Regions from separate parts of the Dokdonella aquatica genome, predicted to be linked through region 2. Evidence: predicted binding sites of a transcription regulator. Region 2 holds the regulator's gene; each other region holds the start of a gene.
What was found. Region 2 encodes sigma-54, which starts transcription at its own class of promoters, with help from an activator protein. Its sites were predicted from a motif close to TGGCACGNGCNTTGC; they were not measured.
Positions count from the first base shown of each region.

Region 1: the regulator sigma-54 is predicted to act here: its motif matches at 956-970, upstream of adh (aldehyde dehydrogenase).
Region 3: the regulator sigma-54 is predicted to act here: its motif matches at 971-985, upstream of flgB (flagellar basal body rod protein FlgB).

Region 1 is NZ_CP197094.1:2,505,759-2,508,022, forward strand. Features, by position in the region: gene adh (aldehyde dehydrogenase) at 1-913, opposite strand, end outside; gene ACQQ2N_RS11080 (sigma-54-dependent Fis family transcriptional regulator) at 1,166-2,264, shown strand, end outside.
Region 2 is NZ_CP197094.1:3,065,216-3,067,479, reverse strand. Features, by position in the region: gene ACQQ2N_RS13700 (RNA polymerase factor sigma-54) at 180-1,625, shown strand; gene hpf (ribosome hibernation-promoting factor, HPF/YfiA family) at 1,752-2,072, shown strand; gene ACQQ2N_RS13690 (PTS sugar transporter subunit IIA) at 2,188-2,264, shown strand, end outside.
Region 3 is NZ_CP197094.1:1,253,409-1,255,672, reverse strand. Features, by position in the region: gene flgA (flagellar basal body P-ring formation chaperone FlgA) at 1-602, opposite strand, end outside; gene flgB (flagellar basal body rod protein FlgB) at 1,022-1,414, shown strand; gene flgC (flagellar basal body rod protein FlgC) at 1,417-1,830, shown strand; gene ACQQ2N_RS05580 (flagellar hook assembly protein FlgD) at 1,842-2,264, shown strand, end outside.

The DNA of each region.
Region 1 (2,264 bases), 560 kb from region 2:
TCGGGCAGGTGCAGACCTCGCCCTGGTTGAACGCGAACAGCACGAAGCCCTCGATCGCCTTGTCGAGGAAGTCGTCGTCCTCGGCCATGACGTCCTCGAAGAAGATGTTCGGCGACTTGCCGCCGAGCTCGAGCGTCACCGGGATCAGGTTCTGCGAGGCGTACTGCATGATCAGGCGGCCGGTCGTGGTCTCGCCCGTGAACGCGATCTTGGCGATGCGCGGGTTCGAGGCGAGCGGCTTGCCGGCCTCGAGGCCGAAGCCGTTGACGATGTTGAGCACGCCGGCCGGCAGCAGGTCGCCGATGATCTCCGCGAGCACGAGGATGCTGGCCGGAGTCTGCTCGGCGGGCTTGAGCACGACGCAGTTGCCCGCGGCGAGTGCCGGCGCAAGCTTCCACACGGCCATGAGCAGCGGGAAGTTCCACGGGATGATCTGGCCGACGACGCCGAGCGGCTCGTGGAAGTGGTAGGCGACCGTGTCGGCATCGATCTCGCTGATGCCGCCTTCCTGCGCGCGCACGGCGCCGGCGAAGTAGCGGAAGTGGTCGACCGCGAGCGGGATGTCGGCGTTGAGCGTCTCGCGGATCGGCTTGCCGTTGTCCCAGGTCTCGGCGTAGGCGAGCAGCTCGAGGTTCTGCTCGATGCGGTCCGCGATGCGGTTGAGGATGTTGGCGCGCTCGGCGACCGAGGTGCGGCCCCATGCGTCCTTCGCGGCGTGCGCGGCGTCGAGCGCGGCCTCGATGTCGTCCTTGTCCGAACGCGGGATTTCGCCGCAGGTCTGCCCGGTCACGGGCGTGATGTTCTCGAAGTACTTGCCGTTGACGGGCGCGCGCCACTCGCCGCCGATGAAGTTCCCGTAGCGGGCCTTGAACGGGGGACGCTGGGCGAGTTGCTGCTGTTCGAGCTTGGTCATGACGCGGGAACTCCGGTGGAGAGGAATGGCCCCTCCTGTGGAGCATCGGACGTGCCAAGCGCCGCCTCCACGCGCCGATGTTGCGGTGTAGCACAGCGTCCCGCAGAGCCTTTCCGCCGGGTTCGGCATGGATATGCTGTGTTGCAGCAAAAGCCTTGCTGTACCGGCAGTTGCACGCTCCGGAAGGCTGTGCGCAGTATCGGAACACCCTCCCTCGACAGTGTCGCAAAATGCGACACACGGGATTCCGCCATGAACCGCAACCCCCCGAACGCATCGCTGCAGGCTGCGCGCCGGCGCTTCTTCGACAGCGGTGACGCCCCGCGCGGACTCGTGCCCGACACGATCCTCGAGTCGTGGCAGCGTTGCGCCGGCTTCGGCCTCTCGGCCGAGATGCGCCCGCGTGTCGAGCCGATGACGCAGGGTGAGATGAGCGAGCTCACCGACCGCTTCGAGGCGCTGCGGCGCCTGTGCCGGCCCGAGCTCGAGTCGCTGTACGCGGACGCGCGCGGCACCGGCAGCATCGTCACGCTGGCCTCGCCGGATGGCGTCGTGCTCGATGCGCTCGGCAGCGCCGATTTCCTCGACAAGGCCTCGCGCGTCGCGCTGCGGCCCGGCGTCATGTGGAGCGAACGCCACACCGGCACCAACGCGATCGGCACCGCGCTGGTCGAGCGCCGCCCGGTCGAGGTGCGTGGTGCCGAGCACTACTTCGCGCCGCACCGCATCCTGAGCTGCTCGGCCTCGCCGATCATCGATCCGTACGGCCGCCTCGCCGGCGTGCTCGACCTGTCGGGCGAATCGTCGGTGCACCACATGCACGCACTCGGCATGGTGCGCTTCGCGGTCGATCACATCGAGCACCGGCTGTTCGCCGAGACTTCGCGCGAGTGGTCGCTGCTGCTGCGCCTGCATTCGGATCCCGCGCTGCTCGGCACCGCGCGCGAAGGCCTGCTCGCATTCCGCGACCATCGCCTCGTCGCCGCGAACCGCCATGCGCTCGAACTGTTCGGCCTGTCGTGGGACGAACTGGGCCGCCGTCGCTACGACGAACTCATCGCCTCGCCGATGCCGCGCACCGACGCGATGACCTGCCTGCGCGACCACGTCGGCACGACGCTGTACGCGCGCGTCGACCGCGTCGGTGATCTCGTGCCCGCGCGCACCGACCCGGCGCCGCCGTCGCGTCCGCGTGCGGCGGCCGTCGTCGCCGCCGGCGAGCGTGTCACGCCGCGTGCGCCGCGGCCGGCGTTCAATGCGGTCGCGAGCGCACAGCTCGACCGCAGCGTGCGCCTGCTCAACGCGAACGTGCCGATCCTGCTGCAGGGCGAGACCGGGTCGGGCAAGGAGG
Region 2 (2,264 bases):
ACGCCGCCGGCGCATCGCGACGACGGTCGCACGCGGTGATGCGGCATGCCGTCGGGAGGAAACAGGTTCGGCCGAGGTCAGCCCCGGAGGTTGGACCTGCATCGCGCCGCCGTCAAGACATGACGCCCCGTTGGCTTGGCGTTAGGATTGCATGCAACTGCACTGAAGACCGCTGGGGCATGAAACCCGCGCTACAACTCCGCGTCCAGTCCCAACTGGCCCTTACGCCCCAGCTGCAGCAGGCGATCAAGCTGTTGCAGCTGTCGAGCATGGAGCTCGAGCTGGAACTGAACCTCGCGCTGGAATCGAACCCGCTTCTCGACCTCGCCGAGGCCGAGGAGGACGAAGCCACGGAGGAGGAGCAGGTCGCGCTCCAGGACTACACCGACAGCGTGCCGGTCGAGACGGCGTCGGACGCCGAACCCATCGACGCCACGCCCGATTTCGACGATGGCCCGCTCGACCTCGGCGCCGAGCGCAACGAACATCGCAATGCCGCGGGTGCCGACGACGAAGGCCTCGAGTCGCAGGACGCCGAAGCCGAGGACCTGCGCGACCACCTGCTCTGGCAGCTGAACCTGACCCCACTGTCGGCGCGAGACCGCGCCATCGCGACGGCGATCATCGAGGCGATCGGCGAGGACGGTTACCTGTCCGAGTCCAACGAGGCGATCGCGGGCAGCCTCGTCGGCCTGTTCGCGGTCGGCGAGGACGAGGTCGAGGCCGTGCGCCACCTCGTCCAGCGCTTCGACCCCGTCGGCGTCGCCTCGCGCTCGCTGCGTGAGTGCCTCGAGGTCCAGCTCGACGGTTTCGACGTCGACACACCCGGCCTCGACACCGCGCGCCAGCTCGTCGCGGAACACCTCGAGACGCTTGCCCGCAACGATCGCGCTCGCCTGTGCCAGAAACTGCGCGCGACACCCGAGCAGCTCGATGTCGCGATCGCGCTCGTGCGCTCGCTGACGCCCAAACCGGGCGCGGGTTTCTCGAGCGGCCCGTCGGAGTTCGTCGCACCCGATGCCTACGCCGTCAAGGTCAACGGACGCTGGCAGGTCTCGCTGTCGGCCAACTGCCAGCCGCGCCTCGCGATCAACGAGCATTACGCCAGCCTGATCGCGCGCGCGCGCCGCGACGATGCGAACTACCTGCGCGGCCAGCTGCAGGAAGCCCGTTGGCTCATCAAGAGCCTCAAGACGCGCGCCGAGACCATGCTCAAGGTGGCGCAGGCGATCGTGCGCGCACAGCAGGGCTTCCTCGAATTCGGCGCCGAGGCGATGCGCCCGCTCGTGCTGCGCGATGTCGCCGAGGAGATCGAGATGCACGAATCGACGGTCTCGCGCGTCACCACGCGCAAGTACCTGCACACCCCGCGCGGCACGTTCGAGTTCAAGTACTTCTTCTCGAGCGGCGTGTCGACGGTCGACGGCGGCGCCGCCTCGGCCACGGCGATCCAGGCCATGATCCGCAAGCTCATCGACGACGAGAAGGCCGCACGCCCGCTGTCGGACCAGGCGCTCGCCGCCGAACTGAACCGCCGCGGCATCAGCGTCGCGCGCCGCACCGTCGCCAAGTACCGGGAAGCCCTGAACATTCCGTCATCCAACGACCGCTGCCGGCTCGGCTGAGCGATTTCTTCACACGACGATCATGTCGTCTGGGGAACACTCGGAGCCATCGCAGGTCACACGATCAGCGCCATGCTTTTTCAAACGCCGAGGCACCTGCCGAGGCGAACCACGAAGGAGGCAGTCATGCAGATCACCGTCAAAGGCCACCAGATCGACGTCACGCCCGCGCTGCGCGAGCACGCCGAGGCGAAACTCGAGCGCTTGACGAAGCATTTCGATCACTTGCATGACGTGTCGATCGTGCTCAGCGTCGAGAAGCTGCTGCACAAGGCCGAAGCGACCCTGACCGTCTCCGGCAAGGCGCTGCATGCCGATGCCGTCGCCCCCGACATGTACGCCGCGATCGACGCACTGGCCGACAAGCTGACCAACCAGGTGCGCAAGCACAAGGAAAAGGTCACCGACCACCACAACCACGACGTACGCGACGCGCGTTACGCCTGATTCCCTGCCCGTCCCGCCGCCTCGTGCGGCGGGACACCGCGGCACGGTGGTCCACGCGCGACAACGCGCGCATGCCGATGCAATACTTCCGGCTGATTCCGCAAGACCACCCGCGATGCCCTTCCTCGAGATCCTCCCGGTCGAACGCGTGCGCGCGTGCCTCGACGTACCCGACAAGGCCACCCTGCTCGA
Region 3 (2,264 bases), 1.8 Mb from region 2:
GTGACGGGACGCCCGCGCTCGACGAGCAGGCGCGAGGCAAGCATGCCCGGATTCAGGGTCGCGCCGGCCGACACCGGCCGCGCGAGGCGTGCGCCGTCGATCGACGCTGCATCGGCGATGTAGCCGTACGGCAGCCGCATGACGTCGCGCGTCTCGGTGCGCAGGTCTGCCGCGACAAGCGACTCACCGCGCGCGAACGGCCGTGCGGCGACGAGCACGTCGCGACGCAGGCTCACGTCGAGGAGGATGTTGACGTTCCATGCCGCGCTGCCCGTGCAGCGCACGCGTACGGATGCGGTCGGTGCCTGGCGTTGCGGCATCGCGAGCTCGGTGGCCAGCGGTCCGTCGCAGGCCGTCAGGCGCAGGCGTGCGTCGGGCGCACGCGCGCGCACCTCGAGCTCGCCTTCCGCGCCGGCGTGATGCTCGCGTACGCGCTCGGTCGCCGCGGCCATGACGGCGGCGACGGGATCCTGCTGCGCGGACGCGGCCAGCGATGTCGCGAGTGCGAGGGCGAGCGTCAATTTGCCGACACGGCCGCCCGCGACGCCGTGGATGCGGCGTTCGATGCGTGGATCGGCGTGATGTCGGCTCGTGGCGCACATCGACGGGGGTTTCCGTTGGGGCTGCCAGGGTTATCGGCAGCGTTCGCGGAAACTGAAGAGCAAGGCTTGTGCCATCGCGTCGCGATCGGCGCGCACGCGGCACCGCGAGTCGCTGTGGCCTCGCGTAACGGTCGTCGGACAGCCGCAACCCGAGGAGCGTGCTGCGTGCCGGCATCGCGCCATCGCGCGTGCGGGGACACATGCAGCGGTTGCCCGGCATCGGTCGGCGGCGCCGATCCGGCCGGGCAGGAGTGCCGGCGAACCCGCCCACGAGCCGCGTCGGTTTTCCGTCACGCCCGCTCCGGGATCGCCGATCGATTTGTAAAGAGAATGCTCAATGCATTGATTCAAAAGAAATAAATGGCTCGTGGCATAGCTCTTGCTCAAATCGTCGCGTACCCCCGCGGAGAGCGTCGGCCATGAGCAACGCACCCAACGACATTTTCGGCATCCACACCCGTGCCCTGGCGGTCTGGCAGAAGCGCGCGCAGGTGCTCGCGACCAATCTCGCGAACGCCGACACGCCGCAGTTCCAGGCGCGCGACATCGATTTCCGCGCCGCGCTCGGCGCGGCGTCGAAGAACGCGTCGCTGGCGATGACGGCATCGACCGAAGGCCACGTCGACACCAGCGGCGGCGGCACCGGCGCGGTGCTCTACCGCGTACCGCTGCAGCCCTCGCTCGACGGCAACACGGTCGACGCGAACGTCGAGCAGACCGCCTTCGCCGAGAACTCGGTGCGCTACCAGGCCAGCCTGTCCTTCATCAGCGGACAGATCCGCACCCTGCGCACGGCCATCACGGGAACCTGACCATGTCCTTCTTCCGCGTCTTCGATACCGCCGCCAGCGGCATGAGTGCGCAGTCGCTGCGCCTCAACACGACCGCCTCCAACCTCGCCAACGCCGACAGCGTGGCGTCGTCGCCGGATGAGGTCTACCGCGCCAAGTCGCCCGTCTTCGAGGTCATGCGCGACGGCTTCGGCCGCACCGGTCCGGCCACGGGCGTGCGTGCGACGGGCGTCAGCGAGAGTCCGCTGCCCGGCGGCACGCGCTACGAGCCCGGCAACCCGCTCGCCAACGAGGAAGGCTACGTCTTCACGTCGAACGTCAACCCGGTCGACGAGCTCGTCAACATGATCTCGGCCTCGCGTGCCTACCAGAACGATGTCGAGGTCATGAACACCGCCAAGCAGCTCATGCTCAAGACGCTCGAGCTGGGTCGCTGAGGAGCGCCACGATGACCGACCTTTCCACCATCACCAACTCGATGAACGCGGCGTACGCGAATGCGCCCGTGTCGAGCGGCAGCGAAAACCTCACGCAGACCGATTTCCTGCGCCTCATGATCGCGCAGCTGCGCTCGCAGGATCCGTCGCAGCCGATGGATCCGACCAGCTTCTTCAATCAGATCTCGCAGTTCAGCATGGTCTCGGGCATGCAGGGCCTGCAGAACTCGTTCGCCCAGCTTGCCGGCGCGATCCAGTCCGACCAGTCGCTCGGCGCGGTCGGCCTGATCGGCCGCAGCGTGCTCGTGCCGTCGCAGAAGGGCGTGCTCGGCGCCGACGGCCTGGCCGGCGCAGTCGACGTGCCCAAGGATGCGACCTCGGTGAAGGTCCGCATCACCGACTCGAACGGCAAGCTCGTGCGCGAGATCGACCTC